DNA from 3 places in the Mesorhizobium sp. WSM4832 genome. Region 2 is predicted to be linked to each of the others. Evidence: predicted binding sites of a transcription regulator. Region 2 holds the regulator's gene; each other region holds the start of a gene.
The links. Region 2 encodes PhoB, which activates phosphate uptake and scavenging genes when phosphate is short. Its sites were predicted from a motif close to TGTCATNNANCTGTCAT; they were not measured.
Positions count from the first base shown of each region.

Region 1: the regulator PhoB is predicted to act here: its motif matches at 1,805-1,821, upstream of olsB (l-ornithine N(alpha)-acyltransferase).
Region 3: the regulator PhoB is predicted to act here: its motif matches at 1,993-2,009, upstream of AC0L2L_RS00075 (PhoX family protein).

Region 1 covers NZ_JBVVQH010000002.1:425,511-435,584, reverse strand. The annotation lists gene AC0L2L_RS05195 (trimeric intracellular cation channel family protein) at 158-790, shown strand; gene olsB (l-ornithine N(alpha)-acyltransferase) at 866-1,741, opposite strand; gene AC0L2L_RS05185 (ATP-binding protein) at 1,937-4,216, opposite strand; gene acuI (acrylyl-CoA reductase (NADPH)) at 4,339-5,328, opposite strand; gene lspA (signal peptidase II) at 5,383-5,871, opposite strand; gene AC0L2L_RS05170 (TrmH family RNA methyltransferase) at 5,882-6,736, opposite strand; gene AC0L2L_RS05165 (RsmD family RNA methyltransferase) at 6,737-7,819, opposite strand; gene AC0L2L_RS05160 (DUF1772 domain-containing protein) at 7,907-8,392, opposite strand; gene AC0L2L_RS05155 (helix-turn-helix transcriptional regulator) at 8,496-9,206, shown strand; gene AC0L2L_RS05150 (VOC family protein) at 9,277-9,648, shown strand; gene lhpI (bifunctional Delta(1)-pyrroline-2-carboxylate/Delta(1)-piperideine-2-carboxylate reductase) at 9,701-10,074, opposite strand, start outside.
Region 2 covers NZ_JBVVQH010000008.1:14,596-24,669, forward strand. The annotation lists gene pstA (phosphate ABC transporter permease PstA) at 1-683, shown strand, start outside; gene pstB (phosphate ABC transporter ATP-binding protein PstB) at 680-1,483, shown strand; gene phoU (phosphate signaling complex protein PhoU) at 1,504-2,205, shown strand; gene phoB (phosphate regulon transcriptional regulator PhoB) at 2,219-2,908, shown strand; gene AC0L2L_RS13130 (flavin-containing monooxygenase) at 3,091-4,350, opposite strand; gene AC0L2L_RS13135 (hypothetical protein) at 4,507-5,211, opposite strand; gene AC0L2L_RS13140 (TetR/AcrR family transcriptional regulator) at 5,380-6,027, shown strand; gene AC0L2L_RS13145 (ROK family protein) at 6,134-7,375, opposite strand; gene xylF (D-xylose ABC transporter substrate-binding protein) at 7,645-8,685, shown strand; gene AC0L2L_RS13155 (sugar ABC transporter permease) at 8,829-10,074, shown strand, end outside.
Region 3 covers NZ_JBVVQH010000001.1:4,237-14,310, reverse strand. The annotation lists gene AC0L2L_RS00075 (PhoX family protein) at 1-1,927, opposite strand, end outside; gene AC0L2L_RS00070 (hypothetical protein) at 2,378-2,716, shown strand; gene AC0L2L_RS00065 (phosphatase PAP2 family protein) at 2,735-3,436, shown strand; gene AC0L2L_RS00060 (SMP-30/gluconolactonase/LRE family protein) at 3,473-4,333, opposite strand; gene AC0L2L_RS00055 (helix-turn-helix domain-containing protein) at 4,447-5,232, shown strand; gene AC0L2L_RS00050 (CHAD domain-containing protein) at 5,434-6,357, opposite strand; gene AC0L2L_RS00045 (CYTH domain-containing protein) at 6,354-6,827, opposite strand; gene AC0L2L_RS00040 (DUF1956 domain-containing protein) at 6,919-7,623, shown strand; gene AC0L2L_RS00035 (HlyD family secretion protein) at 7,620-8,573, shown strand; gene AC0L2L_RS00030 (ABC transporter ATP-binding protein) at 8,570-9,490, shown strand; gene AC0L2L_RS00025 (ABC transporter permease) at 9,487-10,074, shown strand, end outside.

The DNA.
Region 1 (10,074 bases), on a different contig from region 2:
ATATACTTTTATGTCATTAGTTCTGTTGTTTTTTTGGGCAGTAAGGGAGTAGGTGAGTAGGGATGAGCCGTGCAATCCACGCGGCTTGTGTTATCTATCATTCCCTACTGCCCTACTGCCCTACTGCCCTACTCCCCTACTGCCCCACCCTATGTCCTTGAACCCCATCGCGCTGCTCGACTATGCCGGCGTCGCCGTCTTCGCGGCGACGGGCGCGCTTGCCGCATCGCGCAAGCAGCTCGACATTATCGGGTTCCTGTTCCTGGCCAGCGTCACCGGCATTGGCGGCGGAACGCTGCGCGACGTCATCCTCAACCTGCCGGTGTTCTGGGTCGCCAACAGCGGCTATGTGCTGATCTGCGCCGTCGTCGCGGTGCTGGTCTTCTTCAGCGCCCACCGCGTCGAATCCCGCTACAAGCTGTTGCTGTGGCTCGACGCCGTCGGCCTCGCCGCCTTCGCGGTGATGGGCGCGGCCAAGGGGCTGGCGATCACCGGCTCGCCCGTCGTGTCGGTCATCACGGGCGTGTTGACGGCGACCTTCGGCGGCATTTTGCGCGACCTGCTTGCCGGCGAGCCTTCGGTTCTGCTCAGGCCCGAAATCTATGTCACGGCTGCCCTTGCCGGCGCCACCATCTTCACCCTTGGTGATCTTGCCGGCCTGCCGGCGCTGGCGTCCAGCCTGCTCGGCTTCGCGGGTGCATTCATCGTGCGTGGCGGGGCGCTTAAGTTCGGCTGGTCGTTTCCAGCCTATAAGAGCCGGCCGGGGCGAAGACCGGAGGATATTCCGTGAGGGAGTAGGGGGTTAGGGGTTAGTCAGTAGTCAGTAGTGACAAGAGCGCGAGTCTTGGTATCCACCACTACTCACTCACGCAGCGAAACGCTGGCCTTCGCCGCCATAGTAGTTGACGTAGCGGGCGCCGATCTCCTTGACCGGCATGACGACGAAGACGTCGACGGTCGAGAATTCGTGGTCAATGACACAGCCATCGCCGATGCGGGCGCCGACGCGCAGATAGCCCTTGACCAGCGGCGGCATGGCGGCGATCGCCGCCTTGGTGTTCACCGCCTCGATCGGCATCAGGTCCATGGAACAGTAGCGTCCGGGAACCGCGCGAACATCCCAGGCGGAATTGGTGCGGCAATGATGGGCGAGATAGGTCAGCGCCTCGGCATGCGCCGCCGGCACGATGCCATGGAAAGAGGCGCAGCCGGTCATCACGCCGATGCCGTAGTGATTGATATAGGCCCAGATGCCCTGCCAGAGCGCCTCGATGGTGCGCTTGGAGCGGTATTCCGGCAAAACGCAGGAACGGCCGAGCTCAAGGAAGCGCTGGCCGGGATGCCGCGCGATCAGCTTGGTGAGCTCGAACTCGCCCTCGGAATAGAAGCCGCCGGCAGTCGCGGCGATCTCCTGCCGCAGCAATCGGTAGGTACCGACGATGCGGCGGTGCTCAGGGCCGGGAAGGGAAGTGTCGAGCACAAGAAGGTGATCGCAGAGCGGGTCGAAACGGTCGGCGTCGCGCCGATCCTGCGCCTGGGCCAAGTCCTTCCTCGCGCCAAGCTCGTCATAGAACACCCGATAGCGGACCTCCTGGGCGGCGGCGATCTCAGCCTCGTTGCGGGCGAGCCGCACTTCGAGGTTGCCGATGCGGCCCAGCGGAGCACCGCTTGCGACGGCGTCGGCGCCACGGGCGGCGAGAAGGGCGCCGCCGGCATTCGGCCGAGTGTCACATTCAGGCATGACTGTATGCACGAGTGATTCTCCTTCGAGCCATCCCTCTTGGCACGGGGATACGGTGTAGGTGCAACAGGATTGTGACAGTACCGTGATACGACGTGGCGGGCAATACTTTGTCGGCTGGACAATACCCTCAACCGGCTATCTTGCGGCCGCGAAAGCCAGGCAACCTCAGGTTTTCAAGGGGTAAAAATTTCCTCAGGCGGCAACCTGGCCCTCAACCGCCTGGACGAGCGCTTCGGGATCGAGCGGCTTGGTCACGAAGCCGCTGGCGCCGTGGGCGAGCACGGCATGCCGGGTCTTTTCCTGGCTGTCGGCCGAAAGCACCATGATCGGGATCGGCGGCATCGCCAGAGACTCTTCATGGCGGCGGATGGCGGCGATCGCATCCAGGCCGTCCATGACAGGCATATGCAGGTCCATCAGCACCACATCGAAGCGGAACTTGAGGCCGGCGTCGGTAACGGCCTCGACCGCGGCCTTGCCGTTGCCGACGATCTTGACGCGATGCCCGGCCTTGAGCAGCGTGGCGCGGGCGAGCATGGCGTTGATGTCATTGTCCTCGGCGATCAGCACCGACAGGCCCTGGTCGCGCCTGCGCGCCGAGGAGACGCCGCGCGGCTCCGGCTGCGGCTGGGCGAGCAGGGAGCCATGGCTGGTCAACAGCACCCGCAAAAGGGTCTCGCCGCGCACCGGCCTGGCGAGGAAGGTGGCGTAGCCGCTGGCGCGGAATTCGCCGAGCATGCCGCGGTCCGTCGGCGCAATCAGGGTGATGGCTTCACAATCCGCAAAGCCTGAGTCGCGCAGCCGCCTGAGCAGCCTCCCGTCGCTGTTTTCGAGCGCGGCGTCGATCAGGAGCACGTTGCAGCCGGCGGCGAACGGAGCGGCCTGGCTTGGCGTCGCCGCGACCTCGACGGTGCCGCCATGGGCCCTGATCGTGCGGGCGATGGCATCGGCCTCGATGGCGTTTTTCGACACGATCACCGCCCGCCGGTCGGCAAGGATATTGTGCCGGTGCGGCGGCGGTTCGGTGGCCGCGACCGCCGGGATCTCGAGGACGAATTCGGATCCTTCGCCGAGCCGGCTCGAAACCGAGATCGTGCCGCCCATCGCCGCCGCCAGCCGCTTCGAGATCGCAAGGCCGAGGCCGGCGCCGCCATGCACCCTGGTCGAGGTGCCGTCGGACTGTTCGAACTCCTCGAAGATGCGCTCCATGTCCTCTTCACGCAGTCCCGGGCCGGTGTCGGCGACAGTGAAGCAGATGGTGTCGGTGGCTTCGGTGCGGGCGCGCGCCACGGTGAGCAGCACGCCGCCCGTATCGGTGAACTTCACCGCGTTGCCGATGAGGTTGAGCAGCACCTGGCGAACGCGGCCGGGGTCGGCGGTGATCATCTGCGGCACGTCGGGTTCGACATGGCAGCCGAGGCCGATGTTCTTGGCGAAGGCTTTCGCGGCCAGAAGCTCGATGATGTTGTCGGCGATTTCGCGCAGCGAAGTCGGCTGCGGCTCGGGTTCGAAACGGCCGGCCTCGATCTTGGAATAGTCGAGCAGGTCCTCGATGAGCGCGAGCAGCGCGCTGGCCGACGTGGAGACAGCGCCGACATAGGTGCGCTGTTCTGGCGACAGGTCGGTATCGGCAAGCAGCTTGGCCATGCCCATGATGCCGTTCATCGGCGTGCGGATCTCATGGCTGACGGTGGCGAGGAAGCGTGACTTGGCTTGGCTCGCATATTCGGCCCGTTCGCGCGCGGTGATCAGCGAGGATTCGGCGCGCTTGCGCGCGGTGATGTCGCGGGCGATCGCCCGGTGCGAGACCGCGCCCGTGTCCTTGTCGCGCACCGACAATTCGATCCAGGAGAACCAGCGCGGCCCGTTCGGCGTGCGGATCGCGACATCGGTGGAGCTCAGGCATTCATGGTCGGAGAAGGCGGCGTCGGGAACGATGCCGACATCGATGCCGAGCTCGGACAAGGTCTTGCCGGCGAGATCGCGCGGGTCGATCTCGACAAGCGAGGCAAAGACGCTGTTGGCATAAACGATATGGCCATCGCGATCACGATGGACGACGAGGTCGCCGAGCGCGTCGATCAGGCCGCGGAAGCGCTCCTCGCTCTCCTGCATCTCCCACATGCGGTCGGCGAGGGTCTCGATCTCGGCGCGGCTGCGGGCGGCGGTCTCGTCGAGCAGGGCGGCGGTGCGCCGCTCGTCGCGCCGGCTGCGCAGATACATGGCAAGGCCGGCAAGAGCCGCGGCGGCGAGGCCGACGGTAATGATGATCGGCGCTCCTGTGAGATGCGCCAACCCGGCCAGGACGGCGATGGCGACGATCGTCAGGAACGGCAAACCTTCGTGACTGGCCGCCGGCAATTCAGGAGCCAGCGGCGGCGCGACGAGCACCTGCCGCTTCGGCGCATCGGGGATGAGCCCGTCAGCGCCCGCGGCTTTGCTGTCCTGCCTGATGTCGGAGTCCGCGACCATGCGCAAACCATGCCAGACAGAAATTATGGAAGACTGGGACGGATCGTTCGAATTTTAGCGATTGCGCGCATTCCGGTCGGCCGCGGTCGCGGACGACCGTCGCTCTGCGACATCGCTTTCAGCTACATATCGACGACCACGCGGCCCCGGACCTTGCCATCGACGATGTCGCGCGCGGCAGCGACAATGCCGTCGAAACCAATCGTGCGCGACAATGTCGAAAGCTTCTTGAGGTCGAGGTCGGTGCCGATGCGGCGCCATGCTTCGAGCCGCACCGGCTTTGGCGCCATCACAGAATCGATGCCGAGCAGCGAGACGCCACGCAGGATGAAGGGTGCCACGCTCGACGGCAGGTCCATGCCGCCGGCCAGGCCGCAGGCCGCGATCGCGCCGCCATAGGAGGCCATCGACAGCACATTGGCCAAGGTATGGCTTCCGACCGAGTCGACGCCGCCCGCCCAGCGCTCCTTGGCAAGCGGCTTTGCCGGCTGGCTGAGTTCCTCGCGCGAGATCACTTCGGCCGCGCCGAGGTCGATCAGATAGGGGCTCTCGGCGTTGCGGCCGGTCGAGGCGATGACATGGTAGCCGAGGCTGGAGAGGATCGAGATGGCGACCGAGCCGACGCCGCCGGCAGCACCCGTCACCACCACCGGGCCGCGATCCGGCACGATGCCATGCCGCTCCAGCGCCATGACGCAGAGCATTGCCGTGTAGCCCGCGGTGCCGACGGCCATTGCGTCATGCGCGCTCATGCCTTCGGGCAGTGGCACCAGCCAGTCGCCCTTGACGCGGGCGCGGCCCGCATAGGCGCCGTAATGCGTCTCGCCGACGCCCCAGCCGTTGAGGATCACCTTATCGCCCTTGCGCCAGTCGGCATGCGAAGAGGAGATCACCGTGCCGGCGAAATCGATGCCCGGAACCAGCGGCCAGCGGCGCACAACCGGCGCCTTGCCGGTGATGGCGAGCCCGTCCTTGTAGTTCACCGTAGTCGCCTCGACGGCGACGGTGACATCGCCTTCCATCAGATCGGCATCGGTGAGGTCGACGACATCGACCGACTGCTTCTTTTCGGCATCGCGCGAAACGAGGATGGCTTTGAAGGTGTCGGGCATGGTTTTCTCCTCGGTTCTGGCTGGTGAGAAGTCTGCGGTTTCAACCGCGTGAGGTCAATTGCCGGGATCCTGAGGCTTCACCTCGCGCCGCCAGCCGATCAGCTCGTCGAAGACGACAAGCGCCGCGCCGATCGAAATGAAGGCGTCGGCGAGGTTGAACACCGCGAAGGACCAGACCGGCGTGTGGAACAGGATGTAGTCGATGACGTGGCCGTAGACGGCGCGGTCGATGAGGTTGCCGAGCGCGCCGCCGATGATCAGGGCAAAGCCGGTTCGGGCGATGAAATGGCCGGCCGGCGTGCGCGTGGCGAGATAGAGCACGAAGGCGACGACCAGCACGGCGATGACCACCAGGCCGATATCGCCGAAGGACGAGAACATCGAGAAGGCGATGCCGGTGTTATAGGTGCGAAACAGCGCCAGGAACGGCAGGAGATCGACCTTTTCCTGGAAGGCGAGACCGTTCTCGACCAGCTGCTTGATCCACTGGTCGAGCGCAATGGCGACGACGACCAGGACAATGTAGGGGGACCAGGATTTCACTTGGCGGTCCTCATCGTGTGTCAGGCTCGAGCTTCAACGCGCCGCGCCGGATCTCGAACAGCATCACGCCGGTGGCCACCGCCAGATTGAGCGAATCGGCGCGGCCGGCTTGGGGTATCCGGAGCAAGCGATCGCAGCTTTCGGCGAGGTTGTCCGGCAGCCCCTGCTGCTCATTGCCCATCAGCAGCAAGACCGGCCCCCTGGAAAAATCGACCGAGCGATAGTCGACCGCGCCTTTGAGGTGGGTTCCAACGACGAGACCCGAAAAATCGCGCCGCCAGGCGAGGAAGGCCTGCTCGGTCGCCTTGGCGACCGGCACGGCGAAGATCGAGCCCATCGTGGCGCGCACCGTTTCCAGCGAGAACGGGTCGGTGGTGTCGCCGACCAGGATGACGCCCTTGGCGCCGACGGCGTCGACGGTGCGGATCACGGTGCCGAGGTTGCCTGGGTCACGCACCCGGTCGAGCGCGACCCAGACGTCACCGTCCTTGGCGCGGATGTCCTTCAGCGGCACGGTCCGCTGCGCAAAGACACCGACCACCATTTGCGGGTTTTCGCGGCGGGTGATTGCCGCCAGCACCTTTTCCGAAACTTCGAGTACGGTGCCGCCGGCTGCGACGGTGCGCGCGGCGACCTTTTCGACCGCCGCGTTGCCGCGGCCAGCCTTGGCGAAGACCAAAGTCCTGATCGACCAGCCAAGATCGAGGGCGTCGATGACGAGTTTCAGGCCCTCGGCCATGAAGGCGTTCTGCTGGTCGCGGAATTTCTTCAGCGCAAGCGCCTTGATGTCCTTGACCAGGGGATTGGCAAGGCTGGTGACTTCCTTGACCTGCCCGACAGGGCGCGCGCCGTCATGTGCAGTCATTCAAGCCACCCAGCGCGAGAACAGCGAGGTCGACAGCGCGCGGCCGGCCGATTTCTCGCGAATGATCAGTTCGCCGGACTCGACCGTGCCGCCCATCCCGGCGAAGGTATCGCGCATCAGCGCATGGATGGCGAAGAAGGAGGCGCGGATCGAATAGGCGGTAAGAACGACGGCCAAGGGCTTCGGCGTCAGGATCGAGCGGCAGAGATCGGTGAGGCCCGGCAGGTCCTCAAACAATTGCCAGACCTCGCCCTTCGGGCCGCGGCCGTAGGCCGGCGGGTCGAAAAGCACGATGTCGTAACGGCTGCCGCGGCGTTCCTCGCGCTCGGCGAATTTCACCGCGTCCTCGACGATCCAGCGGATCGGCTTGTCGGCAAGGCCGGCCATTTCCTGGTTCTCGCGCGCCCAGCCGATCGCCTTCTTCGAGGCATCGACATGGGTGACCTCGGCGCCGGCGCGGGCCGCCACCAGCGAGGCCAAGCCGGTATAGCCGAACAGGTTGAGCACCTTGACCGGGCGCTTCGCCGCCGCGATCAGCCCCGCCATATGGTTCCAATGCGAAGCCTGCTCCGGAAAGACGCCGACGTGGCGGAACGAGGTGAAGCGGCCGAGATAATAGATGCCGTCATGCTTCATCGGCCAGGTTTCGCCGAGCGGCGCCTTTGGAAAGCGCCAGCGGCCGATGCCTTCCTCGTCTGTGTCGCCGGTGAAGACGGCGTCGGCGCGCTCCCACTCCTTCGCCGGAAGGGCTCGCTGCCAGATCGCCTGGCCCTCGGGGCGCACGATGCGGTAGGGGCCGTATTGCTCCAGCTTCTCGCCGGCGCCGCTGTCCAGCAGCGCGTAATCGGCGTTGGGCGCGACTTCGAGGATCAATGGCAGGCGCTCGGCGGGCAACGCGCCCTCGCGACGCGCAAGCACGCGCGGCAGCGGCTTGGCTTCCTGCCGGTCCGTCGGTTTCGATTCGCGGCGCTCGGCGGGCGCTGCCTGCTGGCGTCCAGCCGCGAACGCATCTCGGGGGCGGGCCTGTTCCGCCCTTGCGGGATGCGGGCGGCCATCGCGGCGTTTGTCGCGAAAAGATTTCAAGAAGGGTCATCTCCGGCGGTTCGGCCCGCTTCTGCCACAGCTCAGCCTACCGGCGCAACAAACCGTGGCCTATTCCGATGGTGGCCATCAACCATGCCGGACACTGAACAGGCCGAAGCAAAGCGAAACGAAGCCGAGCACTTTCGCCGCGGTGACCGCCATGTGGCCGGTTTCCCAACGCAGCCGGACAGCTTCGAAGTTTTCTGGAATTGGACCCGGCGTCCAGGTCGCAAGAATGTCGTTGGGCGGTTTGACAAGCCCGAACCAGAGCGCCAGCGCGACCGCATATAGCAACGTCGCTACGAGCACGAACCGGAAGGCGGAGGGTTCTTCACGCAGCATCCAGGCAAGCAGTGCCGGACAGAGGATCGCCGCGATGTCGAGCGGCGCCCCCACCAACAGAAACAGTTGATACTGCGCATTGAAGACCGTCGCCTCGCGCCAGAGCGCCGGCGACCATCTGGTCAGCCTGGGCAGCGATTCCAGCACATGGGCAAAGGACGGTCCAAGGCTGAGCGCCGCGATCGTGGCGGCGAGCACCGACCAGAACAGCAGGAATCCGCGCATCTCCATTGCGGAGAGAACGGGGATGAGACACAGGCGTTCCGTAGCATCGGGTCGCTTGCCGTGATGCGCGCCCCAGCCCTATGGTCCATCATCCGTGACGACGAAATCGATGTCCCGCTCAGAACGCCTGCTCGACCTTGTCCAGATACTGCGCCGCCACCGCCGGCCGGTGAGCGGCCATACGCTTGCGGACGAGATGGGCATCTCGATCCGCACGCTCTATCGCGACATCGCGACGCTGCAGGGGCAGGGCGCGCCTATCGAAGGCGAGGCGGGGCTTGGCTATGTGCTGAAGCCCGGCTTCATGCTGCCGCCGCTGATGTTCACCGACGAGGAGATCGAGGCGATCGTGCTCGGCTCGCGCTGGGTGGCAAAGCAACCGGACAAGCGGTTGGCCGCTGCCGGGGCCGATGCGCTGGCCAAGATCGCGGCGGTGCTGCCGGACGACCTGCGGGAGGATCTCGACGCGACGACGCTGCTCGTCGGGCCACGCGCGGAAAATACCGAGACCGTCGACCTTGGTGTCGTACGGCAGGCGATCCGCGACGAGCGCAAGCTCGGCTTCCTCTATCGCGATGCCGGTGGTTCGGCATCGAAGCGCCTGGTCTGGCCGTTCGCGCTGAGCTTCTTCGACAAGGTGCGGGTAGTGGTGGCGTGGTGCGAGATGCGCCAGGATTTCCGCCATTTCCGCGCCGACCGGATGTCCGACCTGACGGCGACCGACATGCGCTATCCGCGCCGCCGCCAGGCAATGCTGAAAGAGTGGAGGGCGACGCTCGACGCGCCCGGCCAGAACGGCACGAAAAACGCTCCCGGCTGATCGCTGCTGCCAGAATCTGACAGTAGGCCCGCCTATGGTTCCCAAGGTTCAGACACTTTGGAGATCAGATATGACCACGCCGAATTTCGTCATCCTCTATGTCGACAGCCCGGAAAACAGCGGCGCTTTCTATGCCAAGCTGCTCGGACGCGAGCCGGTCGAGTCCTCGCCGACCTTCGTGATGTTCGTGCTCGACAAGGGCTTCAAGCTCGGCCTGTGGTCGCGCCATACGGTGGAGCCGGCGGCTGCGGCGACCGGCGGAGGTGGCGAGATCGTGATCGCGGTTGCGGACGCGAGCGCCGTCGATGCGACGCATGCGGACTGGGCGGAGCGCGGACTGAACATCTTGCAGACGCCGACCGATCTGGACTTCGGCCGCACTTTCGTCGCGCTCGATCCGGACAATCATCGCGTGCGCGTCTACTGGCCGAATGCGCAGTAGGCAGTAGGCAGAGGCTTATCTTCCCTATTGCCTACTGCCCAACCCCTACTGCCTACCTGAGCGCCTTGTAGACGGCGATGCCGGCGGCGAGATCTTCAAGCGCTGCGCCAACCGACTTGAACAGCGTAATCTCACTGTCGTTCTGCCGGCCCTGTTTTTCGCCGCGCGCGAGCTCGTGCAGGTCGGCGATGATCGCTTCGGGCTTCAGCAGACCCGAGGCCAGCGGCTGGACGATGTCGCCGGCTTCCTTGGTGGCACCGGCGCGGGTGTCGACATAAACGCGGGCGCGGGAAATGGCGTCGTCGTCGCTTTCGCGCATCGCCGGCGTGAAGCCGCCGACGAGATCGACATGGGTGCCCGGTTTCAGCAGCGCGCCCTTGACCAGCGGCGTGCTCGAGATCGTCGCGGAAGTGACGATGTCGGCCT
Region 2 (10,074 bases):
CACCGCCGCCCGGCGATGCCGGCGGCCTGCTCAACGCCATCTACGGCAGCATCGTGATGACCATCATCGGCATCGTCGTCGGCACGCCGATCGGCGTGCTGGCCGGCACCTACATGGCCGAGTATGGTCGCTTCTCGAAGCTCACCACGGTGGTGCGCTTCATCAACGACATCCTGTTGTCGGCCCCCTCGATCATCATCGGCCTGTTCGTCTATGAGCTGCTGGTGCGGCCGATGGGGCACTTCTCGGCGATTGCCGGCGCCGTAGCGCTGTCCATCCTGGTGATCCCCGTCGTGGTGCGCACCACCGAGGACATGCTCAACCTTGTGCCCAACGCACTGCGCGAAGCGGGCGCCGCCATCGGCGCGCCGCGCTGGGTGGTGATCCGCTCCGTCGCCTATCGCGCGGCCCTGTCCGGTATCGTCACCGGCATCCTTTTGGCGATCGCCCGTATTTCCGGCGAGACGGCGCCGCTTCTCTTCACCGCGCTCAACAACCAGTTCTGGTCGAGCAATCTCAATGCCCCGATGGCCAGCCTGCCGGTGACCATCTTCCAGTTCGCTCTCAGCCCCTACGAGGAATGGCAGCAGCTGGCCTGGACGGGCGCACTCATAATCACCCTGACGGTTCTCGGCCTGAGCGTCATCGCCCGCAGCCTGACCGGACGCAGAGAGGACAGATGAAACCGATGTTGTCCACCGACCTGAACGCACCCGACACGACCGTCGAGAAGGCCAAGATCGAGGTCAAGAACCTCAACTTCTACTATGGTCAGTCGAAGGCGCTGAAGGACATCAACCTGTCCCTGCCCGAGCGCAGCGTGACCGCCTTCATCGGGCCGTCGGGCTGCGGGAAGTCGACGCTGCTGCGCGTGCTCAACCGCATCTACGAACTCTACCCGAAGCAGAGCGCGGAAGGGCAGGTGCTGCTTGACGGCAAGAACATCCTCGACCGCTCGCAGGACCTCAACCTGCTGCGCACCAAGATCGGCATGGTGTTCCAGAAACCGACGCCGTTCCCGATGTCGATCTACGAGAACATCGCCTTCGGCGTCAGGCTCTACGAGAAGATCGGCAAGGCCGAGATGGACAGCCGCGTCGAGCAGGCGCTGAAGCGCGCGGCGTTGTGGAACGAGGTCAAGGACAAGCTGAACGCCAGCGGCCTCAGCCTCTCCGGCGGCCAGCAGCAGCGTCTGTGCATCGCCCGCACCGTGGCGGTGAAGCCCGAGGTCATCCTGCTCGACGAGCCGGCCTCGGCGCTCGATCCGCTGTCGACCGCCAAGATCGAGGAACTGATCGACGAGCTGCAGGCCGACTACACGATCGTCATCGTCACCCACAACATGCAGCAGGCGGCACGTGTGTCGCGGCAGACGGCGTTCATGTATCTCGGCGAGCTGGTGGAGTTCGACCGGACCGAGAAGATCTTCACCTCGCCCCGCGAGAAGCGCACGCAGGACTACATCACCGGCCGCTTCGGCTGAGTTCATACGAGGACATCATCATGGCCGAACATACCGTCGCTTCCTTCGACGAGGATCTGAGGCAGATCAGCCGGCTTATCAACGACATGGGCGACCTTGCGGCCTCCATGGTCGGCGCATCGGCCAGGGCCCTGCTCGAGACCGACAATGCGCTGGCGCAGCGCGTCGTCTCCGACGACGCCATCATGGACGCGCGCCAGCGCGAACTTGACGACCGCGCCATCACGCTGATCGCCAAGCGCCAGCCGATGGCGGACGATCTTCGCCATGTGGTCGGCTCGATCCGCATGGCGGGCGACCTCGAACGCATCGGCGATCTCGCCAAGAACATCGCCAAGCGCGTCGGTTCGGTGGGCGTCAGCGCCGCGCCACGCGATCTCACGCATTCGATCGATTCCATGGCGCAGCTGGTGCTGATCCAGGTCCAGGCCGTGATCCAGGAATACACGGTGGGCGACGCCACGGCGCTGGCCAAGCTTCGCAACGACGACGAACGCATCGACGTCAAATACACGTCCGTCTTCCGCGAGCTCCTGACCTACATGATGGAAGACCCGCGCAACATCACCGCTTGCACGCATCTTCTGTTCTGCGCCAAGAACCTCGAGCGCATCGGCGATCATGTGACCAACATCGCCGAGAACGCCTATTATGTGCTGACCGGCACGCAATTGCCCGCGAATCGTCCGAAGCAGGACGAGATGTCGGCGCCGGCGGCCTGAAGGGTAACTGGCAATGATCGCGCCACGCATCATGGTGGTGGAGGACGAGGAGCCGCTAGGAGTGCTGCTCCGCTACAACCTCGAATCCGAGGGTTACCAGGTCGAAGTGGTGACCCGCGGCGACGAGGCCGAAATCCGCCTTCAGGAAAACGTTCCCGACCTGCTCGTGCTCGACTGGATGGTGCCGGCGGTTTCCGGCATCGAGCTTTGCCGACGCCTCAGGATGCGGCCCGAGACCGAGCGGCTGCCGATCATCATGCTGACCGCGCGAGGCGAAGAAAGCGATCGGGTTCGAGGTTTGTCCACCGGCGCCGACGATTATCTGGTCAAGCCGTTCTCGACGCCGGAGTTCATGGCGCGCGTCAAGGCGCTGCTGCGCCGCGCCAAGCCAGAGGTGCTGTCCAGTGTGCTCAAGGTCGGCGACATCGTGCTCGACCGGGAATCGCATCGCGTCTACCGCAAGAAGAGCGAGATCAGGCTCGGCCCGACCGAGTTCCGCCTGCTCGAATTCATGATGCGTCACCCCGGCCGGGTGTTCTCGCGCAGCCAGTTGCTCGACAATGTCTGGGGCGAGACGATCTACATCGACGAGCGCACCGTGGACGTCCATGTCGGCCGCCTACGCAAGGCGGTCAACAACGGCCGCATGCCGGACGTCATCCGCACCATCCGCGGGGCGGGCTACGCGATCCGCGAGGATTAATGCATGTCGCGCAAAAGTGTGCAGCGGTGTTTTGCCAAAACGACATGCATAAAAACAAAGACTTAAAGCGCGCGCCTGAATCCGTTTCAGCGACGCGCTTTAGAGCCCTTCGATCCGATTAATAGCCTGAATCTCGCGAGAGGAAGAAGCCGCCTCCGGATGATATTCGCTTCGAGTCGGCATCACTGAATCGGGACGTCAGAGGCAGCTGCTAAACGACGCTGGATATCTTCGACCAACCGGCCTGCTTCCTCCGCGATTGCCAATATTGTGCCCGACCGTCGCGAGATCGCGAAAGGCAGGCCGGCAAAATACACGCCGGGAGCGCCTGCGAACCCGTTCTCGTGCAACGGTTGGCCGTGTGCATCGAGCACCTCGGGAACGCGCACCCACCCGAAATCCCCCCTGAACCCAGTGCACCAGATCACCGTTGTGATCCCCCTGGCGTCGAGATCGATTGATCGGACCGGTGGATTGGGCAGCAGCGCGGCAATCACCTCGGCCGGGTCCGGCTCAGCCCGCGGGGCATCGATACCGTTGCGCTCGATATACTCGTCGATCTGGCTTCGAATTCTTGCGGAGCCCTCGTCTGCATGGCGGACATGCGCTTCTGCCTCGTCGCTGAACGAGAGGTGTCCGGCGTCGACGCCCGTGAGCCGGCCCAGAAGGACAACGCCTTGCGCGCTGAGGGACTGCAGGCTGATCGTATGGAGCGCTCCTGTCAGCGGCCTTCCGGGAATGGGTCCCTGCTGAAGCATTTCCCTGCGCGTCACATCTATCAATCCGGAAAGAACCATCCAGACACTGATGTGGCGACCCCGATACATGCGGGGCAGTCGGCCGACCCGGCTGCTTGCAAGAAATACGGTTCGCCCCGCCTGGACCAAGTCCTCGGCGATTTGGCCGCCCGACTGGGCGCTGCCGATCACCAGGACGGCCCCATGGTCGAGACCGGATGCGTTGCGGTAGGCCGATGCATCGATCTGTCGGATGTTGAGCGGCAGCAAAGCAGAGAAAGGTGGGCGCGCCGGACAATTCTGGTTGCTGCTGGCGATCACCACGTTCCTCGCCCACAGGGAGCCGTTCGGAAGGGTCAGCCGGTAGAGGCCGCCGCTGGCAACAAGGTCGGTCACCGGCGTACCGGTTTCCACCGGAAGGCCATACCGCCCGGCATAGTCCTCCAACAGCGCGACAAACTCGCCGCTTGTCATCGCACCGTCGGGATCTGGGCCGACATAGGTATCCCCGGGCATGACTGTTTGGCTGTTGGGTGTGTTAATCCGAAAGGAGTCCCAGCGCTGGGTTCGCCAGGTCTCGCCGATGCGACCTCGCTCAAATACTCTATGGCGCAAGCCGCGCTGCTTCAGCGCATGACTGACGCCTAGCCCCGCCCAACCGGCACCGATGACGGCGGCATCAAGAACGTCCGTTCCGCTCGTCATTACGCTCCCCTCTGATTGTCAACCTATTGTATTTTGCGCAATCAGCAATGGCGGGCCTTCTGGTACCGCGGCGTCTGCTTCACAACCCGTCGGACTTCTTCAACTCTTTCGACCCGTTGCGGACATTCTCAGCGAACGTTTGCCGCCTGGAGCGCTTCAGCTTTTGACGGAATCGCCGACCCCGATGGTGCTCGCGCGTATCCACAGCAATCCGGCCAGCCAGGCGATGGCTGTCGCAAGAACCACTAAGCCCAGGTCAAGAGCCCACTCCGGCACGAACGCACGGAGCGCGATCGGCACCGCGCCGATGACGTAGAGAGCCAGTGGAATGCGCGGCATATCTCGTCCAACGGCAAGAGAGATCGCAAATGCCAGCGTTCCAAGCAGGAAAAGCAACGAACTGGCGACTAGAGCCAGTCCGAGCGGCCCGGCTCGCAGGTCCATGATGATCGTCGGCGGAAGTTTCGAAAATACGAGATTGATCACCACCTCCACACCTTCCAAACTTGCCAGCGCAATGAAGTTGATGACAAACGCGATGGTGCCGAATAGGCCCGTGCGCCTGCCAAACGCGAGAAACAAGCCCACGACGAGACCGAGCGCCAAAATCTCGGCGAGCGGCGCGAGGAGTTGCGTTAGATCGGTGGTCGAGATCAGCGAACTGCGTTTAGCCGCGTTGACCAAAAGAATGAGCGCACTTCCCACCCCGGCGACGGCGGCAAGCCGATAAAGCGTGGCGCCGGACACGGCCGCACTCGGCTGAGCAGTCCGGAGATTCTGCTTGTGCTGCGGTTCTTCGGCTGGGTCCTGGGATGATGTGAACGATTGCGAACGGCGAGTTTCGGCGTCTCTGGCGAGCATGTTCGGGTCCTCCGTCTGGGCATTTGGCAGCCGCGAAGACCGCAGGCCTGTTCCGATCCCATCGGTAATCATTGCTTACATTCGCAAACGCGAATTGTAAACAGTGATTACATTTTGGAGGTTTCTTGATATAGAGGCGAGATGCAGCTCGATGGAACGAGGGACGAAATGCCAAAAGCCAAGACGCCTCATCGCACCAGTTACCACCATGGCAATTTGCGGGAGGTCCTGATCGATGCCGCGGTTCAACTTGTCGAGGAGGGCGGTCCCGACAATGTGAGCGTGCGCGAAGTCGCAAAGCGGGCGGGCGTTTCTCCTGGCGCGCCCTTCCGTCATTTCACTAATAAGACCGCATTGATGACGGCTGTCGCAGAGCAGGCAATGAGCCGATTCCGCTCGGAGATAACGAATGCTATCGAGAACTTACCTACGGACGACCCGGTTGAGCGCTTCGCCGCTGTTGGGATCGCCTATTTGCGCTGGGCTATTCGAAACCCCACTCATTTCCAGATCATCTCGACGCGGAGTCTTATCGATTGGGACAGTTCGGAGTCGTTGCGTCGCGATAACGAAGCGGTGCGTGTGTTGGTAGAAGGGTCGATGGTGGAGGCGCAGCGACGAAACATGCTCCGGTCAAACGATATCTCGGAGACCCAAATAGCCGCGAGGGCCCTCGTCTACGGGCTCGCACGCATGTGCATTGATGGGCACTTTGCGCAATGGGCAGTGGCTGGACATACTGCGGAGCAAACTGCGCAGAGCGTATTAAAACACTTCGTGACACTCATTGGAAACGACGGGCCTAAAGGGGATTAAACGCCGCTGGCCAATGTCCGGAAATGGCGCAGGGCTGTCGGAGGCCGGGGTCCTCATTGGGTCGGAATTCGGTCGTCAAGAATGAAGTTAGTTTCAACCCTGATCCTCAGGCCACGTTCTTCCCCGCACTCGTCCTTGCCTGCACGCCCGGCGCGAAAATCTCCTGGTCGACGAAGGTCAGCGCGCGCATGGCGCAGCCTTCGCGGATCAGCGGCAGTTCGTTCGGCTCGGTGTCGAAGGAAATCGATTTCGAGTGCTGGCCGCCGGCGGTCTGGGCGATCGCCTCGCGCAGCGCCGGCTCGATCAGGTCGAAAGCCGCCGCGCTGACGCCCACCATGGCCACCGGCGCCGGGTCGATCAGCGCGAACAGGCTGCCAAGGCCGAAGCCCAGCGCCTCGCCGGCGCGGCGATAGGCCTCGCGCTCAGGACCGTCCGTCTCGCGCGCCTTTGCGGCAAGCGCCCGCATGTCGGCGTCGCCGACGTCGACCGGCTCGGCGTCCTCGCTCATCTTCTTGGCGCTGCGCCAGATGGCATAGTTGCCGGCATAGGCCTCGACGCAGCCGCGCCGGCCGCAGCGGCAGAGCGCCCCGCCCGGACGATGGATCATGTGGCCGAACTCGCCTCCGGAAGAATGCGTGCCGGTGAACAGCTCGCCCTTCAGCACCAGGCCCATGCCGATGCCGTGCGAGAGCAGGATGGCGATGAAATTGTCGCGATAGCGGTCCGGGTCGCGCCATTGCAGCGCCACCGCCATCATGTTGCAGTCGTTCTCCATGGTGGCGGGAATGCCGAACTCCGCCTCGAGCATGTCGGCGAAAGGAATGTCGGTCAGCGGCGTGATCGGCGACCACAGCATGGCGCGCGCCTGGGAATCGGTGATGCCCTGGATGCCCATGGCGATGCGGGCGACGCTGCCCAGGTCGAGGTCGGGATCCTGCAGCCGGCGCCGGACGATTGCCATGCATTCGCCAATCAGCTCGTCGCGCGGCATGCCAAGCGTGTCCAGGCGCTGCTGTTCCTCGGCGATCACCTGGCCGGCATAATCGATCACGGCGACCGACAGGAAGTTCAGCGACAGCACCACGGTCAGGACCGCGGCGGCTTCAGGGTTCAGCGCCAGGCCGATCTGCGGCCGACCGCGTTTCAACGCCGTCGGCTCGTTGGCTTTGCTCTCGGTGAGAATCCCCTCCTGGATCAGATCGGCGGAAATCGCCGAAATGGTCGAGTGGCTGAGCCCGGTGGTCGCGGCAATCTCCGTGCGCGATGGCTGGCCGGCGCGGCGCACGGCCGAAATCACCATGGCGCGATTGCGCCGGCGCAAATCGTCGTGGCGGATTCCGACCGACATCGTCTCGCACGTCCTCCCGGGTCATCGCGGCCCGGTGATGATGCCCTGGCCTGTCGCTGACACGCCAGGGATAGTGGCAGAAGCCAAAGCGCATGTCATTATTTATTGCGGACGTCGAAAAAAATGCCGAGACCCCTCAAAAGCCATCAGAATCGCAGTTGACAGCGTCGTTTCGCTGGATCACTATTTTTTTGAGGCTCGAAAAAAAGCCTCTGTACCGGCCTTCGGGCCAGTCTGGGTCGCGCCGCACAGGGCGCAGGGAGGATATCATGAAGAAATTCGCAGCCGCCATTCTGGCGGGTGTTGCCATGTCACTGACGCTGGCGTCGGTCGCCGAGGCAAAGGACAAGGTGATCGGCGTCTCGTGGTCGAATTTCCAGGAAGAGCGCTGGAAGACGGACGAAGCGGCGATGAAGGCGGCCATCGAAGCCGCCGGCGACAAGTATATTTCGGCCGACGCGCAGTCCAATCCGGGCAAGCAGCTGACCGACGTCGAAAGCCTGATCTCGCAAGGCGCGAACGCGCTGATCATCTTGGCGCAGGACGCGTCGGCCATCGGCCCGGCGGTGCAGAAGGCGCTCGACGAAGGCATCCCGGTCGTCGGCTACGACCGCCTGATCGAGAACAAGGACGTGTTCTACCTGACCTTCGACAACAAGGAAGTCGGCCGCATGCAGGCCCGCGGGGTGTTCAAGGCCAAGCCGGAAGGCAACTACGTCTTCATCAAGGGCTCGGGCGCCGATCCGAATGCCGACTTCCTGTTCTCGGGCTCGATGGAAGTGCTCAAGGAGGCGATCGACAGCGGCAAGATCAAGAATGTCGGCGAGGCCTATACCGACGGCTGGCTGCCCGCCAACGCGCAGAAGAACATGGAGCAGTTCCTGACCGCCAACGACAACAAGGTCGATGCGGTCGTGGCGGCCAATGACGGCACCGCCGGCGGCGTCGTCGCGGCGCTGACGGCGCAAGGTCTTGCCGGCACCGTTCCGGTTTCCGGCCAGGACGGCGACCATGCGGCGCTCAACCGCATCGCGCTCGGCACGCAGACCGTGTCGGTGTGGAAGGACGCGCGCGAGCTCGGCAAGAACGCCGCCGAGATCGCCTCGCAGTTGGCCGAAGGTAAGAAGATGGGCGACATCGCCGGCGCCAAGGATTTCACGACGCCCGGCGGCAACACCGTCAAGTCGCTGTTCCTGACGCCGATCGCGATCACCAAGGACAATCTCAACGTCGTCATCGACGCCGGCTGGATCAAGAAGGACGAAGTCTGCGCGGGCGTTGCCGCCGGCAGCGTCGCGGTCTGCAACTGATCTCGAAGACGTCAGACAATGAAGCGCCGCGGCTGTCAGGCCGCGGCGTTTTTTCAAGAAGATTTGTGTTTCCGCCCCTGGCGGCTAACTTCTAGGCTGCATTCCGGCATCCGCGTCAGACGGCAGCCCGGCGGGAGGATTTCATGACCGACACGACCTCAAATGCACCGGCCGACACCGCGCGCGCGTCGGAGCTTGGCGCTGTCGCCCGGTTCCTGAAGGCAACCGAGCTCGACACCCGCATGCTCGGCATGATCGGCGCGCTGCTGGTCATCTGGATCGGCATTCACATCCTGTCGGGCGGACTTTTCCTGACGCCGCGCAATCTCTGGAACCTGTCGGTGCAGACTTCCTCGGTCGCGATCATGGCGACCGGCATGGTGCTGGTCATCGTCATGCGTAACATCGACCTTTCGGTTGGTTCCGTCGAAGGTGTGATCGGCATGATCATGGGTGTGGCGCAAGCCGAATTCCTCATTCGCGTCATCGGCTTCCAGCTTGGGAATCCTTGGCTCTGGATCATTGCGCTGGCCGCCGGCGTGGTGCTCGGTCTCCTGATCGGTGCATTCCAGGGCTTCATCATCGCCTACCTCGAAGTTCCGGCCTTCATCGTGACACTGGGCGGCCTGCTGGTCTGGCGCGGCATGGCATGGCTCATCACCAACGGGCGCACGGTCGCGCCGCTCGACGCTACATTCCAGCTGATGGGGGGCGGACCTAGGGGCTCGATCGGCGCCACCGCCAGCTGGATCATCGGCGCAGTCGCGTGCGCGGCTGTCGCTTTCGCGCTGCTCAACGGTCGATCGCAGCGCAAACGGTTCAACTTTCCGCTGCGTCCCGTCTGGGCGGAAACCTTTCTCGGCGTCGTCGCCTGCGCTGCCATCCTTTGCGCGGTGTGGATCGCCAATTCCTATCCGTGGCCAATCGGCATCGTGCGCCAATACGCACAGCAGAACGGCATCGCCATTCCCGAAAATGGACTGTTCATCGCCCACGGCATTGCCATACCGGTGCTGATGGCAGTCGCGGTCGGCATCGTCATGACGTTCATCACCAAACGAACCCGTTTCGGCCGCTACGTCTTTGCCATCGGCGGCAATCCGGAGGCTGCCAATCTTGCCGGCATCAACACGCGCTGGGTGACCATGAAGGTGTTCATGATCATGGGTGTGCTGGCCGCGATCAGCGCGGCGATCTCGTCGGCCCGCCTCAACGCGTCGACCAATGCGCTGGGCACGCTGGACGAGCTTTTGGTGATTGCCGCCGCCGTTATCGGCGGCACCTCGCTTGCCGGCGGCTCCGGGACGGTGCTCGGCGCCATGCTCGGCGCGCTGCTGATGCAGTCGTTACAGTCCGGCATGGTGCTGCTCGGCATCGACTCACCGCTGC
Region 3 (10,074 bases), on a different contig from region 2:
TGAAGTCCGGCCAGCGGGTCGACGGGTCCTCATAGTAGGACGGGCGGCCAAAACCTTCCCAGTCCTCGCCGCCGTCGCCCGGATGCTGCACGGCGACGAAAGCGGTCCGGTCGTCCGGCGTGAACAGCGGGCCGCACATTTCGGCGCCGATCGGCACGCGGAAGAACAGTTTCGACGTCGCCCGCGCGGCGCCTTCCGTATCGACCGCCCACAGGCCGTCGGTGCGGCCGGTGGCCTTCGGACCCTGGCCGTCGGTGGCGACCCACAGGCGCCCGGCGGAATCGACCGCGCAATTGTCCGGCATGCCGAACCAGCCATGGGCGGTGGTGGCGGTCGAGAAGGTGGCGCCGACATCGGCGACCGAGGGATTGCCGCATTTCAGCAGCACTTCCCATTTGCCTTTGCTGGCGGCGAAGTCGCCGCCATCCTCGACGATCTCGATAATGTGGCCGAAGGCGTTCGCCGCGCGCGGATTGGCGGCGTCGACCTGCTCGGCCTTGCGCTTGGAATTGTTGGTCAGCATGACATAGACCTTGCCGTTGCCGGCATTGGGCTGGATGTCCTCGGGACGGTCCATCTTGGTGGCGCCGAGCAGGTCGGCGGCGCGCCGCGTCTCGATCAGCACGTCGGCCGGGGAAGCAAAGCCGTTCTGCGCCGTCAGCGGACCTTGGCCGAACACGATCGGCATCCATTCGACCGAGCCGTCCTCGGCGAATTTCGCCACATGCAGCGTGCCGTCGTCGAGCAGGTCCATATTGGCCGCGCGGTCATCGGGATTGAACTTACCCGCGGTGACGAATTTATAGACATAGTCGAAGCGCTCGTCGTCGCCGAGATAGAAGACGACGCGGCCGTCCCTGGCGACGATCGATTCGGCGCCCTCATGCTTGAAACGGCCCATGGCGGTGCGTTTCCGCGGCACCGAGTTCGGATCGTTCACGTCGACCTCCACGATCCAGCCGAAACGGTTCGGCTCGTTCGGTTCCTTGGCGAGGTTGAAGCGGTCGTAATGCGCGCCCCATTCATAGGCGCCTTCCGGGATGCCGAGGCGCTTGTAGTTGGCGGCTTCCTTGTGGCCCTCCGGCAATTCGCCCGAGAAATAGCCGTGGATGTTTTCCTCGGCCATCACATAGGTTCCCCAGGGCGTGACGCCGCCGGCGCAATTGTTGAGCGTGCCGATGACCCTGGCGCCGGATGGATCGGCATTGGTCTTGACGCGGTCATGACCGGCGACCGGGCCGGACAGCGCCATTTCCGTGGTCGACATGATGCGACGGTTGAGCTTGCCGTCGCGCACGACCTGCCATTTGCCGCCCTGCTTGCGGATCTCAACGATGGTGCCGCCATGCGCGGCCATCTCGACGTCGACCTGCTCCTTGCTGAGCGGCGCGACCTCGGCGGCCTTCTTGCCGTCTTTCTCGACGATGTTGACGATGCCGGGAAACATCAGATGCGGGTTGGTGTATTCGTGGTTGACGACCAGCAAGCCATGCTCGGCCGAGCCGTCGATCGGGATATAGCCGACATAGTCGTTGTTGTAGCCGAACTGCCGGGCCTGGGCCCCGGCCGACTGCTTCAGCGGATCGAAGTCCGGCGAATCGGAAAACAGCGGATCGCCCCAGCGCAGCAGCACGTCGGCATCATAGCCCGGCGCGACGTGGTGCTTGTCGTCGATGCCGGCCTCGAGCTCGTCGAAGTTGAAGGCCGAGCCTTCCGCCGCGCGCGCCTCGTCGGCGGCGACCAGCGCCAGCGGACTGACGGTGGCGGCGATGGCCGAGACGGCCAGCGAGCCCATGAGAAAGCCGCGGCGCGAGAAACGCGCGGCGATGATCTCGCCCATGGTGCGGTTGTCGGTCGGGTTGACGGGCGGGCCGTCATTCTCCTCGAGCTGGCTGGTGCGGAAGCGGGTCTCAGGGGTCGCGGTCATGGGATTGTTCCTCTGGCTTCTTGAGGTGGCTGGAGTTTCGACCTTTCGACCCCTAAAGCTGAACGATCACATTTTCGTGACATGGGCTTCGACGTAGTTCCTCGGTGATTGGCGAAGCCGTCGATGCCGCCCCCTTTCTCCCCGTCGCTATACGGGGAGAAATGCCCGGCAGGGCAATGAGGGGCGGCGCCGACCTAGCAAACAGAGGCGCCGTGACGATCGCTTCAGCAAACAAGGCCTCGGGCGTGCAATGCTGATGGCCAATGCTGGCGCCGCCCCTCATCTGCCTGCCGGCACCTTCTCCCCGTATAGTGACGTATAGTGACGGGGAGAAGGGGACTTGCCGCGGCTTTCGCCCAATCCTCCACCGCCCAGCTTGACGGTTTCGCCCGCTTCGGAAACAAGGGCTGCGGCCGGCGTGGCGACGGCGCTTCAAAAGGGGGGACGGCGGTGAGTTTCTGGGGACTGGCGCAGCTCGGCATTTCCACGGTGATGTTCCTGCTGGCGGCGATGGCGGCCAAGCAATGGGGGCTGGCGCCGAGCTTCGCCAAGCTCTTGCTGACCCTGGCGCTCTACACGGCGGGCAATCTGATCATGCTGAGGCTGGTGCGCGAGTTCGGCATGTCGGTGTCGTTCAGCCTGTCGGCGGTGATCCAACTTGTCTCGGTCAACGTCGTGGCGCTCGCCTTATTCGGCGAGCGGCTCAATGCTTTCCAAGCAACCGGGATGATGCTGGCGATCGCTGCCGTCGCGCTGATCACGCTCGGGCCCTATATGCAGAGGCTGTAGCTGGACCCGAGAGCTCGAATGAAATCGACCGCCAATGCGCTGCTCAACAGGTTGGAATTCCCCCTGCTGCTGGCCGGGCTGGTGATCGCCGGCGGGCTGTGGGGCCTGGTGGAACTCATGGAGGTGGCGCGCGCCACGACGCCGCATGCCTTCGACACCGAAATCCTGCTCGCCTTCCGCCATGCCGGGCAGCCGGACAGCCCGATCGGCCCGCTCTGGCTGGAAGGCGCGGTTCGCGACGTCACCGCGCTCGGCAGCTCCGCCGTGCTGGTGCTGATCACGACGGCGACGATCGTCTATCTGCTCTTGATCCGCAGACCCTCGACGGCGCTGTTCATGTTCGTGGCGGTGGCGGGCGGACAGGTGCTTTCCAGCCTGCTCAAGCTCGAGGTCGACCGGCCGCGGCCCGATCTCGTCTCGCATCTCGTCAACGAGACGTCGCTGTCCTTTCCAAGCGGTCACGCCATGCTGTCGGCGGTGACCTATCTGACGCTCGGCTCCTTAGCCGCGCGCTTCCTTCCGGACCGCAGGACGAAAATCTTCGTGCTTTGCCTCGCGGTACTGACCACCGTGCTGGTCGGCGCCAGCCGCGTCTATCTCGGCGTCCACTGGCCGTCCGACGTGCTTGCCGGCTGGTGCGCCGGCTTTGCCTGGGCCATGCTGTGCTGGCTTGCGGCACGCCTGCTGCAGCGGCGCAAAATGGTGGCCGACAGCGACTGATCGATGGCGATCGCAGGCCGGCCCGCAATCGGCATTTCAGTCGAGACCGAGCGCCGCGACCTCGCCTTCGCCCATCAGCGGCACGAAGATACTTTTGCCGTCGGTGCCGATGTCGGCGCTGCCCGGCTTGAAGGCGGCGACCACCTGCGGCGCGCCGCCGGGCTTGTAGCTGTAAAGCGTGCCGGTCATGTAGGCGGTGGCGTAGATGGTGTCGCCAATAGCGACGACGCCGTCGAGGTCGGCGAAATTCTGCGCGCCGGGCAGCGGCGTGACCTTCCTGGTGGCGAGGTCGACCGACAGCAGACCGCCGGGCTCGGCGGTGCTGAAGTCGGTCTTGTCGATGCCCTTGCCCCAGGACGCCACGATCAGCCTGCCGCCATCGGCGAACACGCCGTTGGGCGAGGCGAGAGCCGCGTCCTTGACGAACAGTTCCGGCTTGTCGCCGTCGATGCGGTAGATGGCGTCGGCCAGCATGTCGCTGACATAGACCTTGCCGGCGCTGTCCTGCGTCATATCGTTGAGGAAGACGGCGCCCGGCACCGCGATGGTGGCGACCAGCTTGCCGCTGGCGAGATCGACGACGCGCAGCTTGGTGATGTCGGCGGCATAGAGCTTGCCGCCGGAAATCGCCATGCCCTTGGGTGCGTCCATGCCATCGACCCAGTGACGGGTGATGACCTTGCCGTCCATCGACAAGAGCGACAGGTAGCCATTGCCATCCGCTTCGCCGGGATTGCCGGCGATGTTGGAGACGATGACGCGGTTGCGGGCGGTATCGACAAGCGCCGATTCCGGCTGCTCGAAGCCGGTGGCGCGCCAGAGCTCGCCGGCCTGCGCGACAGACATGGCGAAAGCGCCGATGGCGGCGAAGGCGGTTGAGGCGACGAGGTGTTTCATGGGGTGCTCTCCTTGATGACGGCGGAGAGCTAGTATTTCCGATACTTTCCTGGAAGCCGGAACGAGGCTAGTATCGCAATTCAATACGAATTCGCACGAACGAGGTGCATTCCATGAACGGTCCGATCTTCGAGGCGCTGAAACGGACGCTGAAGGCCAAGGGCCTGACCTACCGGACGCTGGCCGAGCGCATGGGCATTTCCGAGCCGACGGTGAAGCGCATCTTCCATGAGCGCAACTGCAAGCTCGACCGGCTGATCGAGATCTGCGCGGCGGCGGATGTCGAGCTGGAGAACGTGCTCGGCGCAATGAACCGGGGGCCGGGTCCGGCCAACCGCGTTTCACCGGAGATCGAGCGCAGGCTGGCGGCGCGGCCGGCGCTGCTGTTCGTCTTCATCATGCTGTCGGAGAAATTCACGGCCGAAGGCATCATGCGCTCGCAAGGCCTGAGCGAAGCCTCGATGTTCCTCTATCTGCGCGACCTCGAGGAGCTCGGGCTGGTGGCGCTGGGGCGCGGGCTGTCGGCAAGGCTGCTCGTCGACACGCCGATCCAATGGGATTTCGAGGGGCCGCTGAAGCCGCATTTCGAGACGACCAACAAGAACTTCGTCGGCTGGGCGATCGCCCATATGGAACGGGCCGCGACCTTCATCAGTTTTTCCAGGCGGATGCGGCCGGAAACGGCGGAGATGCTGCGCCGCGAGGCCGAGGAGCTCGCCGAACGCGCCAGGCTGCTTGCCCATCACGACCAGCACACCACGCCGGAGGACCAGCTCACCGGCTACAAATGGACCTTTGCTTTCGGGGCGACGCCGTTTCCGGCAATCATGCCGATCGGACCGCATCCGAGAGATGCGGGTGCCAGGGCGGCGAAGGAGAAACGGGCGCTGCCGGCATAGTGAGGCGCTTCTCCCTTCTCCCCGAGGGGCCCCTTGTGGGAGAAGGTGTCGCCGAAGGCGACGGATGAGGGGTGTTCCAGGGAATGAGATGTTGGCGATTGCGGCTTTAGACGAGCGCGTTGGCCAAGCTGGATCACCCCTCATCCGTCTCGGCGCTGCGCGCCGATCCACCTTCTCCCACAAGGGGAGAAGGGAGAAGCGCTAGGCCGCCTTTGCTTCTTCCTGCGGTCCGGCGAGATCGCCGCGCGCCTTGCGGGCGAGTTTCTTGGCCGAGCGCTTGGGGCTGTCGCCGAACAGGTCGGCGGCGTCGGCAAGGCAGGCCTTGGTCAGGCTCTTTTCGGAGCGCTTCAACAGCTTGCGCAGAAGCTTGGTCTCGTCGGCCGGGCCAAGCGGCTCGCCTTCGGCATCGAGCAGCGCGCGCATGACGAAGACGTCGTGCAATTCGCCGAGCTCTTCACCAAGCTTGTCGACCGCCTTGCGGCGCGCCTTGATCGGCGTCGGCCACAGACGGCCGAGCAGGGACAGATGCATGGAGTGCGTCTTGGCCGCCTTGCGCAGATCGTGAAAATCCTCGTCCTCGCCGCGCGCCTGAGCCTTGTCCAGCGCCTTCTTCGCCCGCCGCAAGGTGGCGCGGGCGCCGTCGGCCAATATGTCAGCGGCGTGCTCCGGCTGATCGGGCAGGGCCAGCCTATCGATGCGCTCCAGGCCTTCCTGGCAAGCGGCTATGGCCGCATTGATGGCGGCGTCGAGGCCAGGACCGGCATGAAGCTCGTGCTGGCGCAGCACCAGCCGTTCGCGCACCGGATCGAGACCGCTACCGGCGGAATGTTCCGCGGCGAGACGGTCGACGGTTTCGATCAGGGCGGTGGCTTCGCGCGGGCCGGCGAGCAGCGCCGACACCTGCTTGTAACATTCATTCTCGGTCTGGCAGAACGGTTCGTCCCCGGAACGAACCAGGCGCAGCAAGGCGCGCACGCTTTTCAGCCGCTTGCGGCATTTGTGCAGCCCCTGCTCCGGCTTCTCGCGCGCCGTCTCGAGATGACCGATTGCCTTGCCGATCTCGTCGGCCAATATGCGCCTGACCTCGCCGGTCAGTGGCGAGCGCGGATCTATGCGAAAGCTCATGCGGCGATCTCCGGAATCCCCCCGAGGGCCAGCGACGCGTTGTAGAACCTCGACTCGCCGGTGACCTCGCGACCGAGCCAGTCGGGCAGCATTTCGTCAGATACGTCCTCCGGCGTCTCCAGCTCCGCGATCACCAGCCCCGCGAGCTTTGCGCCGAACACATCGACTTCATAGAGATAGCCGCGGTGTCTAACATGGTGGCGTGTCTTCTCGATGACACGCCCGACGGCAAACGCCATCAATTCCTCGGCCTCGTCGAGCGGGATCGGATATTCGAATTCGTCGCGCTCGCGCGCCCTGTCGCCGAACTTCAGCGTCAGCTTGGCGGAGCGCCCGTCGCTGATGCGCACACGCACCGTGCGGCCGGGCTGGGCGGCGAGATAAAACTGGCGGATGCGAATATGCGCCTCGACCCTATCGCGCCAGGCGGGACTGGAGACCAGGAACTTACGCTCGACTTCCTTGCCCATGGCCGCGCACTAAAGCCTGAGAGGGTCGAGAAGGCAAGCCGGGTCAGACTTCAAATTTGACTTTAATCAATCGAATGATTAAAGTTGGAGCATGAACAAGCAACCAGGTGTAAAAAGGCAGCAGCGCGAGGCCAGCACCGCCGATCAAACGCGCGCGGCGCTGGTGCAAGCGGCGCTCAAGCTGTTCGGGCGGCAAGGTTTCGACGGCACGTCGACGCGCGCGATCGCGGCGGAGGCCAAGGCCAATATCGGCTCGATCGCCTATCATTTCGGCGGCAAGGAAGGCCTGCGCGCCGCCGCCGCCGATCATATCGTCGACACCATACAAGGGATCGCCGGCGAGGCGCTGGGCGGTGCTCAGCAAGCCGCGCCGCTCAACCCGGAGGCGGCCCGGGCCCAGCTTTTCGCCGCGCTCGAGCGGATGGTGGGCTTCGTCGTTGCCAGTCCGCAGGCCGGCGAGATCGTACAATTCGTACTTCGCGAGCTCTCGCATCCGACGGCCGCGCTCGACCGCATCTATGCCGGCGTGTTCGAGCCGACGCACCGCAGGCTGTGCGAGATCTGGGAGCAGGCGACCGGCGAGCCGGCCGAGAGCGAGGCAACCCGGCTCACCGTTTTCACGTTGATCGGCCAGGTCATCTATTTCCGCATCGGCCGCGAGGCGGTGATGCGCCGGATGGGCTGGCGCGAGATCGGCAATGAAGAGGCCGCCAAGGTGGTGGCGGCCACGACCGACAACCTCAGGGCAATGCTGGCGGCGCGCAGGCCTGCCGCCGGCGGGAAGGGCAAATCATGAGCTTTCTGTGTTCGCTGCCGCTCGCGGCGCAGCTGTTCGGCGCCTGCACGCCTTCAGCGCCTTTGGCGGTCGGCTATGTCGAGGGCGAATATGTGCTGATGGCGCCGATCGAGGTGGCGCAAGTCGCGACGGTCGGAGTCAGGCGCGGGGACCGGGTGACACCAGGCATGCCAGTGGCGACACTGGAAGATGCCGACGCCAAGATCGCCGTGACGCAGGCGCAAGCCGCACTGGCGCAGGCCGAGGCGCAGCTTGCCGACCTGCAGGTTGGCAAGCGGCCAGAAGAGATCGCCGTGCTCAAGGCGCAAGTGGACATGGCGAAAGCCCAGGCCGCCGACGCCAAGCGCAAATATGACCGCGCCAGCGACCTCTACAAGCGCGGCACCGGCACGCAGGCCGACTACGATACGGCCTCCGCCTCGCTGGAGACCGCCAATGCGCAGGTCGGCCAGGCCGAGGCCAATCTCGCCGTCGGCGGGCTGCCCGGACGGGCCGAGATGATCAAAGCGGCCGAGAACCAGGTCAAGCAGGCGCAATCGGAATTGGGGCAGGCTAAATGGCGCCTGTCGAAGCGTGTTCTTGCGGCACCCTCGCCCGGGCGCGTCAACGACGTCATCCGCAATCCTGGCGACACCGCCGGGCCAACCGCGCCGGTGATCTCGATGCTGCCGGACGGCGCGGTGAAGCTCAGCGTCTACGTGCCCGAAAGCGCGTTTTCGGCGGTCAAGGTCGGCACCGAGCTCAACGTCCGCTGCGACGGCTGCGGGACGGGACTGAAGGCACGCGTCAGCTATGTGTCGCCGGATCCGGAATTCACGCCGCCGGTGATCTACTCGCTGGAGAACCGGCAGAAGCTGGTCTACCTCGTCGAGGCGCGGCCGGAAGGCGATGCCGGCCCGCTGCAGCCCGGCCAGATCGTCGACGTCGATCTCGCGGATTTGGGGCAATGAGCGTCATCGACGTCCGCGGGCTGGTCAAGCGCTTCGGCGACAAGACCGTCGTCGACCATGTCACGATGACGGTCGCCGAAGGCGAGATCGTCGGCTTCCTCGGGCCGAACGGCTCGGGCAAGACGACGACCATCCGCATCATGTGCGGCCTGCTGACACCCGATGAAGGCGAGGGCACGGTGCTGGGGTTCGACATCCTTACCGACGCGCTCAGGATCAAGCGCGAAGTCGGCTACATGACGCAGAAGTTCTCGTTCTACGAGGATTTGACGATCGGCGAGAACCTCGAATTCGTGGCGCGGCTCTACCGGCTGAGACCGGTCGAGCAATATGTGGCGAGAACGCTTCAGGATCTCGGCCTGACGAGCCGCCGCAACCAGCTGGCCGGAACGCTCTCCGGCGGCTGGAAGCAGCGGCTGGCTTTGGCCGCCTGCATCATGCACGAGCCGAAGCTGCTTTTGCTCGACGAGCCGACGGCCGGCGTCGATCCCAAGGCGCGGCGCGAGTTCTGGGACGAGATCCATCGCCTGGCCGGCGGCGGGCTGACGGTGCTGGTCTCCACCCATTACATGGACGAAGCCGAGCGCTGCCACCGCATCAGCTACATCTCCTACGGCAAGATGCTCGCCACCGGCACGGTGGACGAGGTGGTGCGGAACGCCGGGCTGACCACTTTCGTGCTGCAGGGGCCGCGGCTCGACCAAGTGGCCGAAGCGCTGCAGGGCCGGCCCGGCGTCGACCAGGTGGCGCCGTTCGGCGCAACGCTGCATGTCGTCGGCTCCGACAAGGCGGCGCTCGAAAAGGCGCTTGCCGATGTCGAGAAGGAGCACAAGGGCGTCACGGTGAAGCCCGGCGAGACCAGCCTCGAGGATGTGTTCATCCAGTTCATGTCCGGCTCGAAGGACAATATGGCATGAACGCGGTCTTCTCCTTCGCCAGGCTGGGCGCGCTGCTGATCAAGGAATTCATTCAGATGCGGCGCGACCGCATCACCTTCGCCATGATGCTCGGCGTGCCGCTGATCCAGCTGGTGCTGTTCGGCTATGCGATCAACAACGACCCGAAGAGCCTGCCGGCGGCACTCGTGGCGACCAGCAGCGACCCCTATACGCGGGCCATGGTCTCGGCGCTTCAGACCACTGGCTACTACCGCTTTGACCATGTCGCGCAAAGTGCCGAGGAGGCCGAGTTCCTGATGGCGCGCGGCGATGTCTCCTTCGTCGTCACCATCCCAGCCGATTTCGCGCGGCGGGTCGAGCGCGGCGACAACCCGCAGATCCTGATCGAGGCCGACGCCACCGACCCGGCGGTGGCCAGCGGCGCCATCTCGACGCTCAGCACCGTTGCCGGCCAGGCGCTGCTGAGGGCGCAGGGCACGCAGGCAGCAGCCAAGGAAGCGGCGCGCGGCCAGCTCGATGTCGTCGTGCACCGGCGCTACAACCCCGAAGGTATCTCGCAATACAACATCGTTCCCGGCCTGCTCGGCGTCATCCTGCAGATG